4 regions of the Pseudoalteromonas sp. N1230-9 genome follow, and region 4 is predicted to be linked to each of the others. Evidence: predicted binding sites of a transcription regulator. Region 4 holds the regulator's gene; each other region holds the start of a gene.
What was found. The regulator sigma-54, encoded in region 4, starts transcription at its own class of promoters, with help from an activator protein. The targets are predictions, from matches to a motif close to GTTGGCACGNNNNTNGNNT.
Positions count from the first base shown of each region.

Region 1: LY624_RS01915 (LiaF domain-containing protein) is a predicted target of sigma-54. The motif match lies at 1,622-1,640, and genes of this name have one in related genera.
Region 2: dps (DNA starvation/stationary phase protection protein Dps) is a predicted target of sigma-54. The motif match lies at 1,988-2,006, and genes of this name have one in related genera.
Region 3: LY624_RS03370 (DUF3192 domain-containing protein) is a predicted target of sigma-54. The motif match lies at 1,541-1,559, and genes of this name have one in related genera.

Region 1 covers NZ_CP090419.1:397,491-400,635, reverse strand. Annotated here, with positions in the region: gene LY624_RS01935 (methyl-accepting chemotaxis protein) at 1-137, shown strand, start outside; gene LY624_RS01930 (hypothetical protein) at 122-331, opposite strand; gene LY624_RS01925 (YqaE/Pmp3 family membrane protein) at 575-733, opposite strand; gene LY624_RS01920 (BON domain-containing protein) at 795-1,361, opposite strand; gene LY624_RS01915 (LiaF domain-containing protein) at 1,690-2,349, shown strand; gene LY624_RS01910 (VOC family protein) at 2,458-2,874, opposite strand; gene pmbA (metalloprotease PmbA) at 3,005-3,145, opposite strand, start outside.
Region 2 covers NZ_CP090419.1:1,069,209-1,072,353, forward strand. Annotated here, with positions in the region: gene LY624_RS05035 (heme/hemin ABC transporter substrate-binding protein) at 1-139, opposite strand, end outside; gene corA (magnesium/cobalt transporter CorA) at 373-1,329, shown strand; gene dps (DNA starvation/stationary phase protection protein Dps) at 1,382-1,900, opposite strand; gene LY624_RS05050 (CBS domain-containing protein) at 2,152-2,571, opposite strand; gene LY624_RS05055 (GGDEF domain-containing protein) at 2,711-3,145, opposite strand, start outside.
Region 3 covers NZ_CP090419.1:704,162-707,306, forward strand. Annotated here, with positions in the region: gene LY624_RS03360 (response regulator) at 1-197, shown strand, start outside; gene LY624_RS03365 (GGDEF domain-containing response regulator) at 166-1,089, shown strand; gene LY624_RS03370 (DUF3192 domain-containing protein) at 1,118-1,501, opposite strand; gene LY624_RS03375 (D-2-hydroxyacid dehydrogenase) at 1,659-2,603, opposite strand; gene zntR (Zn(2+)-responsive transcriptional regulator) at 2,689-3,102, shown strand; gene LY624_RS03385 (SO_0444 family Cu/Zn efflux transporter) at 3,086-3,145, shown strand, end outside.
Region 4 covers NZ_CP090419.1:3,184,408-3,187,552, forward strand. Annotated here, with positions in the region: gene lptA (lipopolysaccharide transport periplasmic protein LptA) at 1-41, shown strand, start outside; gene lptB (LPS export ABC transporter ATP-binding protein) at 38-763, shown strand; gene LY624_RS14795 (RNA polymerase factor sigma-54) at 872-2,368, shown strand; gene hpf (ribosome hibernation promoting factor) at 2,395-2,682, shown strand; gene ptsN (PTS IIA-like nitrogen regulatory protein PtsN) at 2,686-3,138, shown strand; gene rapZ (RNase adapter RapZ) at 3,139-3,145, shown strand, end outside.

The DNA of each region.
Region 1 (3,145 bases), 940 kb from region 4:
TTAATAACAGCCTTGCGGCTATTAATCATTTAGTGAATAGCACGGCAGATCATGCTCATGAATTGGCTGATGAAGCCCGTGATTTGAATGAGTTAGCAGTCTCGTTAAATAAAACGGTTAATCAGTTTAAGTTATAAAGATAAATTGCTGATGTGATTAAAAACCCGATATCACCTGAAGATAATATCGGGTTTTTATCGTCAGCCTTCCCTGTTACCTGCGGCGCAACTGCTTTCGCATGATCCATAAAGTCTTGCCACTGCTGCTTATTCCATAAAGCAGCTCCTTGTTTGTCCATTCCTTGTTTTGATTGCGTTTGTACTTGTTCCATATAGTCACCTCCTTACGCTAGCTTCATCCATTTTAGGTTCCTTACCACTTGCCGTTCCTTAGCAATTATCCGTTCACTTTTTCCATAAAGCGTTGCCATTGTGCGCTTGTCCATAACGCCTTGTTACTTCCTTGCTTTCCATTATGCTTTGCTACGTTTTCCATTATGTAACTCCTTGCGGTTTATAATCCGTTATTCCTACAGCTTTTCCATGCTGTGCTCCTAAGTCATCCTTGTGTGCAATTATCGTTTAGCAATGATATACACAGCATGAATCAAGCCTGGAATGTACCCTAATAAGGTTAAAAGAATATTAATCCAGAATTGTGCACCTAAACCTACCTGTAAAAATACACCTAAAGGGGGAATTAAAACTGACAATATAATGCGAATTAAGTCCATGATTCACTCCTTGAAAACAAAATAAAAACCCAGCCAAAGCTGGGCTTTCATTAATTACTTATTATTCAGCAACAATCGTTAACTCATCGATTACTTTGCGAACATCTTCAGCATTTTCTGCAATGCTTACTGCAAGCTGTTTTTCAGCTTCTGATTCAACGGTACCTTTAAGGGTTACAACACCTTTGTCAGTATCTACATCGATATCAGTACCACCTACTTCAGAATTAAATAGGAAGCGAGTTGTAATCACAGTGCTTATTTTTGCATCTGTTAAATCACTTTCAGCTGAATCACCTTTCTCTTTTTTGGCATGCTTAGCTTTCATGTCTTTTACGACTGTAAGCTTGTTTTCAACATCAGTTACGCCATCTAAGCTTAATACCAGCTCTTCTGCTAACTCTTTATCAAGCTCACTATTCACTTTACCAGTTAGTACAACCTTGCCATTTTTTACATCTGTGTTGATGTCAAAGTTGTTTAGATTTGTGTTCATTAAAAGAACAGTTTCTGCCTTACCATCAATCCAAGCGTCTTTACTTTCATTTTCCCAGCTGCTTGCCTGAGCTGACATGCTAGTAGCACCAATAACTAACGCGGCAATCATAGACTTGTTGAATGTATTCATAATCTTTCTCCTTTTGATTAAAGACACATTACTTAATGCGACTTTGATGCCAACTATTTATCACTTTAATATCAATAGGTTACACTTTAATCTATTCAAGACACATATTCTCCTCGGTAACAATTTACAGGCTGCTCGGTAATAAGTTCACAATGTTGCAAAAATAACCAATTAATTGCAGATAATATTAATCTATGGTTAATTTAACGAAGTGCTAATAAACCAAAAAACACAACAACTTGATTTTTATATAAATAAAATTTGGCCTAAGCTTTGCTTTATATCGAATAACAGAAGAATCACTTTATAATCACAACAGGGAACTACCATGGCCGTTAAACTTGAAGATCGCCCAATCGATCAAGTAAGAGAAGAAGTCATTGACCAACTCATTTATAACTACAGTCATGCAGTTATTTCAGCTGAAGCATTTGAACGCCGACTAGATCAAGCAATGGCAGCCACCAGCAACGAAGTACTTGTTGAGCTTGTTGCTGACTTAGCGCTAAAAGCTGATACAGATTACAAATCGCATAAACATGCGCAATTTAAACCTCACTACAGCCATAGCAGTGACAACGAAAACTTACAACTACGCAGTATTCTTGGTTCAAATGAGCGTAGCGGCCAGTGGCTTGTGCCAAAAGAAATTCACCTAACAAACTGCTTAGGCTCAATCGAACTCGACTTTAGCGAAGCGATTTTCCAGCATCAGCATGTCACTATTTACGTAAACTGTATTTTAGGTAACGACGAAATCTACGTGCCTGAACATGTCAATGTGCTATCTAAACTGTTTAGCGTTATTGGCAGCGTAGAAAACAAGTCAGTCGCTCTAAATAAAGGTCAGGGCCCAACCATTACCATTGAAGGTAACGTATGGCTAGGCTCAGTAGAGATCAAAGTAAAGCGTACCATGAAAGAAAAGTTCATCAGCTTTGCCAATAGCCTAAAAGCCAGTTGGAAAGAAATGAACAAGGTGCAGTAAAAGTTGCGAGATATTGTAGGCGCGATTTTACATCGCGCAATAGGTAACAAATGACGCGTGGTAAACCTGCTGCTACAACTACCGCGCGAAATGAATTTCACGGCGAGATCAAAGATCATTATTCCTTTCACTTGGAATATCACTGAAATATTCTACAAACTCCACTTCAAAACCTGCGGGGTCGATAAAATAAACATTTTTACGGTATGGATTTTCTGGGCCGTGTTTATCAATTTCATAACCGGCTGAAACAAGACGTTCAATGACGGCATTAATGTCGTTTGTTACATAAGCAAAATGGGCAAGGCCAACTTGATGACCCGCTAAATCACGATTTTCATCTTCACCGTTATCACTTAATGCAAGGTATTGGTAATCATCACCAAAGTGCAGCCATTTGCGTGGTTTTCCAGACCATGTGCTGTCACCTTGACTACGCACACGCCAGTGCGGGAATGCGACTTTATAAAAGTGCAGCATGGCATCAACATTACTAACAACAAGGTTTACGTGTTCTAAATACATGGTAGTTTTCCTTTTTATTTTTAAACTGCCATCAAGATAAAACCTCAAGTTAGGTTTAGGTAAAGCGTTTTTTCAAATAAAAAAGCCCCACTAAAGTGAGGCTCTTAAAAAATGATTAGTTATTGATGAATTAACTACCCGCAACCTGCATTTGTTCAATTAATACAGAGCCTGTTTGAATACCGCCACGACGCTCAATGTCACCACCTAAGCCAACGACCGCTTTAAACATATCTTTTAAGTTACCAGCAATTGTGATTTCACTTACAGG
Region 2 (3,145 bases), 1.6 Mb from region 4:
ACTGGTCAACTCCGACTAAGCTTTGTTGTTTTTCTAGTGCATAAATAATCTCAGTTAACGTGCCACCTGCGCTGACAATACGTTGCTCGGCAAACACAGTTTGAGAAAGTAGTAATAACACGACACTTAGGTATTTCATACGCGAACTCCAATTTTGTTTGTTTCATTATATACATTCATTCGCAAATGAAAATAATTATCATAACTAATTGGATTTTGTGTTTTTACTTTTAAAAATGATTAGCAAGATTACGCTTTGCTCTTATGGCTAATTTATTGTGTTGCGCCCAGAAATTTATTTGAAAAACCAGTGTATTTAGCGTGATAGTTACTGGTACTATTTTGTCACGTGGGTAAAAAAGAGTGGGGCATATGTTAAGATTTTTTTCAATCAACCAAGGCGTAATAACACAAATAGAACCTGCCCCCGACACGCCATTGGCCACATCCATTAAAAATGCCCATTGGATTGATACGATTGACCCAACAGACGAAGAGCGTCGCGCCCTTGCTAGTACCTTAAACATTACTTTGCCTGCGGCTGATGATGTTGAAGAAATCGAAGCATCGTCGCGTTGCTTTATTGATCATGAAGGGCTTCATGTACATGCTCTGTTTATGTCGCCAAATGAAGGACGTTTTAATACGGTGACAGTTGCGTGTTTATTACAAGATAATTGTTTATTGACGATTCGTGATGATGAATTAGCTGATTTTCGTTTATTAAGACTTCGTGCTCGTAAAGGGCAAGTGGCATGTGATAACCCTAAACAATTACTGGTGACTTTATTCGATCAAAAGGTCGAAAATCATGCGGATATGCTTGAAGACATGCATCATCAATTAGAAAACCTCAGTGCCTATGTACTTGAAGAAGATGATTCAGACTTAGAACAAGCAGTAAGTCGAATTGCACGGCTTGAGGACAACAACGGTAAAGTACGTTTATGTTTAATGGATACCCGTCGCAATATTTCGTTTTTACTACGTTACCTTGGCGCACCCACAGAAGATCGTGAGTCACTTCGCGAGATTGTACTTGATATCGATACCCTGATGTCTCACTGTACTTTTTTGTTTGATAAAGTTAATTTCTTGATGGATTCAACCCAGGGTTTTATTAATATTGAGCAAAACCAAATCATTAAAACTTTCTCGATTGCGTCGGTGGTTTTTTTACCTCCCACAGTTGTTGCGAGTATTTATGGTATGAATTTTAATAGCATGCCAGAGCTTGAGTGGGCTTGGGGCTACCCGTTTGCTATTGCCATTATGCTACTGTCCGGCTTCGCGCCTTATTTATTTTTTAAACATAAAGGTTGGCTGTAAGGGCATAAAAAAGCCCAGCGCTAGCTGGGCAAGGGGTCTTCGGAAAGAAGTGTTAACCTTTTAATTCGCCTGTAGATGATTCGATATGTGCACGAACAAACCATTGGAACTGTTCAAGCTCTGCAAGTTGACCTGTGATCATATCTTCAGAAACAGGGTCTAATTCAGCAAGTTGCTCAAGCGCCTTGCGGTGATCTTTATTAACGCCGTTATAAACTTTATCAAGAGCAGTTAAGTGATCAGACACCAGCCCTTTGCCTAGCGAATAATCTTTCCACTCGCGGCGATCAACAATTGACTGTGGTGTGCCAACCGGAACACCGCCCATAGTTGCAATGCGCTCGGCAATAGTGTCGGTCATTTCTTGAACGGCACTCACTTGTGGATCAAGCATTTCATGCACGCCGATAAAATTTGGACCTACAACATTCCAGTGGATATGCTTAAGAGTAAGATGTAAATCGATTAAAGCGACCATGCGCTTGTCTAAAATAGCAATTGTATCGGCTGCTGATTCGTTATTAACGCCTGGGGCCGTGAATTCAGCGACTTTTGATGATGTATTACTCATTACTCCTCCGAGATTCTCTAAAATTGTATTTCCATAAAGCTTTTAAGTTACTTAGTCGTTACTTAAAAAGCGAAGTTATTAGAGTAGAAGCAATCGTTATGCCGATATCTTAAATGATTTTAAGTTTTTGTTTTTAAATGGTTTGCTTTTATTTTTGCTTTGATGGCGCCCAACATGATACTGAATGAATATGAAAAGTCTGCACACTCTATGTAAAAAATTCAGTGTGCAGAAGCGAGGAACAGAAATCGCTAAGAAAGCAGGGCCGCTGCTAAACGAACAAAGTCAGAAGAGGTTAAAATGCCAACTAAGTTATTATCATCATCGACAACGGGCATACAGCCGTGACGATTTTCAACAAAAAACTTAGCTACTTCGTGTAGTGGTTGATTAGGTGAAATACTTGTGAAATCAGTGGCCATAATATCTTGCACTTTAGTTTGCTTTTCTTTGCGTTCAAGTGCACTGGCACTGAAGTTAGCCATAATACTCATAACTTGAGCGATCATGATCTTTTGTGTCAGCATGCCAACTAAACCACCATGCTCATTAATGACAGGAATGTGTCGAATGTTTTTTTCTTTCATTAAGTTATGAGCATCATGCAATGAGTTTTCTGCGGTGATCGCCAGCGGATCGGGCGTCATCAGGTCTGAAACAAGGTGTGTCATGGTAAAGTCCTAGTAATTTAATCACGTTGGTATCAGTGTAGTCTGAATATGATTGGGTGCACTTCACCTAGATCAAAGTTTATGATTAATTACTTAAATTTTTTAATGATAAGGAATTAAAGTTAAACTGTGCAAATGATTAAAGTATGGTTTCAATTCGGTTACGGCCATTGTTTTTAGCCGAATAGAGGGCTTTATCTGCTCGGTTAATTAAGTCGTCAAATGTATCAGCTTGTTGCCAATGAGTTAGGCCAAAACTGGCTGTGAGTGAAATGATTTGTCCCTTATATTCAATTTGACTTGATTCGATAGTTTGGCGAAGCTCTTCAAGCTTTTGGTAGGCTTGATCTGGGGATTTTTCAATACTGAGAATGAGAAATTCCTCGCCCCCTAAGCGGCAGCAAAGATCTTCTTGGTGTAGATGATGTTGCAAAAGTTCGGCAAATACTTCTAGTACTAAGTCTCCTGCTTCATGCCCGTAATTATCATTTATACTTTTAAAAAAGTCGATGTCTAAAGCGCTTGCATAAAGAAAAGCCGCATGCTGATTAGTCAATAACTGCCGTTTTTCCAA
Region 3 (3,145 bases), 1.2 Mb from region 4:
TAAAAGGGTCTGCTGGTAATTTAGGTTTTAAGCGATTGTCAGCATGTGCTAAACAGTGTGAGGCTAAACTTAAAACGCAAGGCAAGCTTCCTGAGTTATTAAACGATGAGCTGCAACGACAAATAAAACAAGTTATTGCATTTATCATCGAACAAGGATCTACAAATGTTGAAAAAAGCCAAGGTACTGATTGTTGATGACGATCCGTTAAATCGCTTGGTCTTAGAAAAAACATTGCGACAAGATTACGATGTTTTTTGTGTTGAAAGTGGCGAAAAAGCACTTACATTTTTAAAAACACAACCCGTTGATTTATTAATATTAGACATTGTTATGCCGGGTATCGATGGCTATGAAGTGCTAGCGAAAATAAAAGAAAATACCACAACAAACATGTTGCCTGTTATTTTTATATCTGCAAATACCAGCCATGATGATGAGGCCAAGGGCCTTGAGTTAGGGGCGATGGATTACATAACTAAGCCTTTTAGCGCTGCGATTGTTCGTGCCCGTGTTCGCAATCAGTTAATGATCAAACAAAAGAATGATCTACTCGAAATGTTGGCATCGATTGATGGTTTAACTGAAATTCCTAATCGACGTTACCTTGATGAAAACTTATCAAGGGAGTGGCGACGTTCAAGACGAGATCATACCCCTTTATCGGTTTTATTGATGGATGTTGATCACTTCAAGCGTTACAACGACTGTTATGGTCACCGTGCCGGTGATGATTGCCTTAAAAAAATAGCGCATGCACTTGTTGGCTCATGTGAGCGAGGGAGTGATTTTGTTGCCCGTTACGGTGGCGAAGAATTTGCAGCTGTGTTACCGAATACATCCGCAAAAGAGGCGGTTGCATTTGCTAATAAATTACGTAACGCAGTTAATAAATTGAATATTCCGCACAAGGCCTCTTTAAATTCAGAGTATGTAACAATAAGTATTGGTATTGCTACCACTGAATCAGGACAAGTTTATGCTGAGCAAACACTACTTGAAGAAGCTGATTTAGGTTTATATCAAGCCAAAGGGGCTGGGCGCGATCAAGTGGTATCGCGATTAGTATCGGCGACAGTGCAGGAGTAGGTTATTTGTCTACCCCTGCATAAAGTAATTAGCTATTGCTGAGTGATTTATAAATAGTGTCGCCCACACCAATTAATTTATCGTTTTTAAAGACCAAAGGAGTGCACTCATCTTTGGTCGTTTTGCTGTCTGAGTGGATGCTATGAGTGGCATAAAAAAGTACTTGGTATACACCGTCGTCCTGTTTAAGTAACTCTGTAAAGTTAGGTGTGCTTAGTTTGTTGAGTACCGTTTGGTAAGGCGTATCAAGTGCTAAGTTTGCAATGACTTCACGATTATTTTTGTGGTGTTTTTGCCAGCTTGTTGACGAGTCGCCTGCCCAGTGAGTTTCGGCTTCACCATCTGACACGGCAATGACACAACCAGTTAAAAAAGGTGCTGTTAGTGCGGCAATAAGAAGTGCTTTTTTCATTGTTATATCCCTTGTTTTATCGTTTCGTTTTTTCATATATAGCAATCCATTTGCCAATATTTTATTTTCTTTATAATCAAGGGTTTAAGTTGTATTTGCGAGCTAGCTAAGTAATGTGGAACTCATTACTTAGCTTATTTGACTAAAAAATTGCTTTTTAGACCAGTCTATTACGTGCCTCACCTTGACTGAAGGCGTTGATGTTAAGTGCTATTTCAGCCACAAGTCGAGCAATTGATTCTTGACTAGCCCAAGCAATATGAGGTGTTAGGAGTAAGTTGTCACCTTGATAAATAGCAAGTGGGTTATTTTCTTCTGCTGGCTCTTTACTCAACACATCCACACCGGCACCCGCAATCACATTATTAGCAAGGGCGTTGGCTAAATCAGCTTCGTTGATAATTCCCCCTCGTGCTGTATTTATTAGGATAGCTGTTGATTTCATCATATTGAGTTCTTTAGCTGCGATTTGGTCGCGAGTTTCATCGGTCAGCGGGCAATGAACACTGATTATATCTGCTGTTTTGATGGCCTCTTCAAAGCTAACACGTCCTTCGCGAGGAGCATGCCCTTTGCGCTCACTTATTATTACATTAACACCAAAAGCACGGCCTACATCAGCAACCGCTTTACCAAGTGAACCATAACCAATAATCGCAAGTGTTTTGCCTGACATGTCATTAAAACTGTAATCTAAACGACAGAACATAGGACTTTGCTGCCATTTTCCAGATTGGCAATCTTGAATATAACGGTGCGTATTACCTAATAAGTTAGTGATAAGTGCAAATGTATGCTGTACCACAGAAGGAGTGGAGTAGTCTGCCACATTGGTGACAGCAATGTTGTGTGTTTTGGCTGCATCTAAATCAATGTTATTGGTGCCGGTTGCTGCAACACAAATTAGTTTTAGGTTGCTAAGCTGGGACATCGCTTTTTGATCAATAACAACCTTATTAGTAATGATAATATCGGCATCCTGACAACGAGAAACAACATCTTGTGGGTCTGTTAAATCATAGCAAGATAGCGTTCCTAAGTTTGCCAACGAATCTAATGAGGTATCTGCTAATGTGGCGGTATCAAGGATGGTAATATTCATGTGCTTTCCTTTTTTAATTTAATGCTTGACCTTAGGGTGTACTCCAAGGTTTATAGTACGTATAAGCTTTTAAATGGAGACGGTGATGAAAATAGGTGAATTTGCCCGCAAGTTGGGTGTTTCAACAGATACATTAAGGTACTACGAAAAACATGGTTTGTTAACGCCTAGTTCGCGATCGGAGTCAGGGTACCGTGTTTATACAGATACAGACATTAAACAGATGTCGTTTATCTTACGCGCTAAAAACGTGGGATTTAGCTTGTCTGAAATAAATGAGTTGTTGCAAATAAAAATTCATAAAGATCAGCATTCGTGCCATGAAGTTAAAGAAATGACGCTACAAAAACGTGATTTAGTCGCTCAGCGTATTGAAGAGTTAACACGGTTTTATGATTCATTATCGCTATTAGCTCAAAAATGTTGCGGCGGTGAAGAGCCAGCTGAAAATTGTTCTATATTAACGACATTGGAGGATATAGATGGACTTACTCACTAATTTTTGGCAGTTATTTTTACTGTCTGCCCCTTGGTTGATGTTG
Region 4 (3,145 bases):
TGCCTGTTGATAATAAAAAAGATGATAAAGGCCAGCCATGAGTACATTAAAAGCAGAGCTGCTAGCAAAGAGCTATAAAGGCCGCCAAGTTGTCAAAAATGTGGGACTAGAAGTCGAAGCAGGCAGTATTGTCGGCTTACTAGGTCCTAATGGTGCAGGTAAAACCACCACCTTTTATATGATTGTTGGGCTAGTGCCAAGCGACAAAGGTAAAATTAGTATTGATGACAACGACATCACTTTATTACCCATGCATAATCGTGCTCGATTAGGTATTGGCTATTTACCTCAAGAATCATCCATTTTTAGAAAGTTGACAGTCTACCAAAACCTGATGGCGATTCTTGAAACACGCAAAGATCTTAAAAAACAGCAACGAGAAGAAACACTCAATAACCTGCTTGATGAATTTAGTATTCAGCACATCCGAGATAGCCAAGGTATGGCGCTATCAGGAGGCGAGCGTCGCCGTGTTGAAATCGCGCGAGCATTAGCCGCAGATCCAAAATTTATTCTGCTAGATGAGCCTTTTGCTGGTGTTGATCCAATTTCAGTGTTAGATATAAAGAAAATTATAGAGCATTTGAAAAACCGTGGTATCGGTGTACTAATAACTGACCATAATGTTCGAGAAACCCTTGATGTTTGTGAAAAAGCCTACATTGTTTCTCATGGGGAGCTAATTGCATCAGGCACGCCTGAGCACGTATTAGCAGACCAAACGGTACGCGATGTCTATCTAGGCGAGCAATTCAGGTTGTAACCAATACACCATCGACTAGAGCATCTGCTAGACTTACAATAATGACAACATATTGATATTGACTCAAAGTAGTATCAATCAATGATTTAAAAGGATTGTTAGGGATACATGAGGCAATCATTACAGCTGCGCATGGGCCAGCAACTTACAATGACTCCACAACTGCAACAAGCCATTCGCTTATTGCAGCTTAGTACATTGGATCTCCAGCAAGAAATACAAGAAGCGCTTGATAGTAATCCTCTGCTTGAAGTGGAAGAAGCGGATTATAATGAAGAAGCGATCGGTAAAAACGAACAAAAATCTGACTCTGATGATTCACAAGTCACAGCTACGGCAGAAGAAGCACCCAGTGAATACGAGCAAGAGAGCAGTGATGCACTCAATAAAGATACCGTCAGTGACGACCTAGCAATGGATGTCACGTGGGATGAGTACATGAGTGCAGCCCCTTCAACCTCGTCAGGGCCAATGCCAGAAGATGAGTCTATTTACCAAGGTGCGTCAACCGAAACTCTCCATGAATATCTGATGTGGCAACTACAGTTGACCCCATTTAGTCCGACTGACGAAGCGATTGCTGTTGCTATAGTCGAAGCTATCGATGACTCAGGTATTTTAACTGTGAGTTGTGAGGATATTGTTGAAAGCTTTAATCAAAATGATGATGAAGAAGAAATAGAACTTGATGAAGTCGAAGCGGTCTTAAAAAGAATACAGCTATTTGATCCTGTCGGCATTGGTGCTCGCAGCTTACAAGAGTGCCTATGTATACAACTTCGTCAATTCGATGCAGATACACCTTATTTGGCTGAAACTAAAATGGTTTTATCTGAGCACATCGAATTATTAGCAAGTCGCGACTATCGTACTTTGATGAAAAAGACTAAGCTTAAAGAAAACGAGCTTAAAGAAGTGATGACACTTATCCATAGCTTAAACCCTAAGCCCGCGGATAGCATCGTACGTGAAGAGTCTGAATACGTCATACCTGATGTATCGGTAAAAAAAGTAAAAGGTCGTTGGGTGGTTGAGCTAAACCCTGACTGTATGCCAAAGATCAGAGTGAACAGCCAGTATGCGGCTATGTCACGCTCTGTAAAATCAAGCAGTGACAGCCAGTTTATTCGCTCTCATCTGCAAGAAGCTAAGTGGTTTATTAAAAGCTTAGAGAGTCGGAATGATACTTTATTAAAAGTAACGAACTGTATTGTTCAACAACAACAGGCTTTCTTTGAACACGGCCCAGAGGCGATGAAGCCGATGGTGCTAAATGATGTCGCTGAAATGGTCGAAATGCATGAATCGACGATTTCACGGGTAACAACGCAAAAATATATGCATACCCCAAGGGGTATTTTTGAGTTGAAATATTTCTTCTCAAGCCACGTCAGCACAGAAAATGGTGGCGAGTGTTCATCAACGGCAATACGCGCTTTAATCAAAAAGCTTATTGCCGCAGAAAACTCAGCGAAGCCATTGAGTGACAGTAAGATTGCAGATATATTGGCTGAGCAAGGAATTAAAGTAGCTAGACGTACAATTGCAAAATACCGAGAGTCTCTAGCAATACCGCCGTCTAATCAGCGTAAAAGCTTGATTTAGACGTTTTACATAGAAGGAAAATGCTTATGCAACTAAACCTAACTGGTCGTCATGTAGAAATCACAGATTCATTAAAAGACTATGTAAACACCAAGTTTGCGAAACTAGAAAGGCATTTTGATCATATTAATAATGTTCATGTCATTCTAGATGTAGAAAAATTAAGTCAAAAAGCAGAAGCAACTTTACATGTAAACGGAGGCGAACTGTTTGCCTCTACAGAGCATCAAGATATGTACGCGGCCATCGACTCGCTAATTGATAAGCTTGATCGCCAAGTTATTAAACACAAAGAGAAATTAGCTCGACACTAAATTATGAAACTTAGTTCACTTACTAGCCAGGACTGCAGCAAAGCTGCGGTCCTTTTTAATAGCAAAAAAAGAATTCTCGAATTTATCAGCGAACTCGCTCATAAGCAGCTTCCTCATCTATCGCAGCAAGATATTCTTAATGCTTTACTCAATCGAGAAAAGTTGGGGAGTACAGGAATTGGTAGAGGCATTGCTATTCCGCATGGTCGTATGTCGGGTGCTGATAAACCACATGCGTTTATTATAGTGAGCGAATCGCCAATTAACTTTGATGCAATTGACAACCGCCCTGTTGATATTTTTGTTGCACTCATCGTACCTGATGGAGACTGCCAACTTCATTTAAAGACCTTATCAACAATTGCTGATAGACTAAAAGATAAAGAATTTTGTAAACAGTTACGCAGCGCAAAAACCGATCAGGAACTGTTTCAAGTTATTGCATCAGAGGCATAAATGGAAT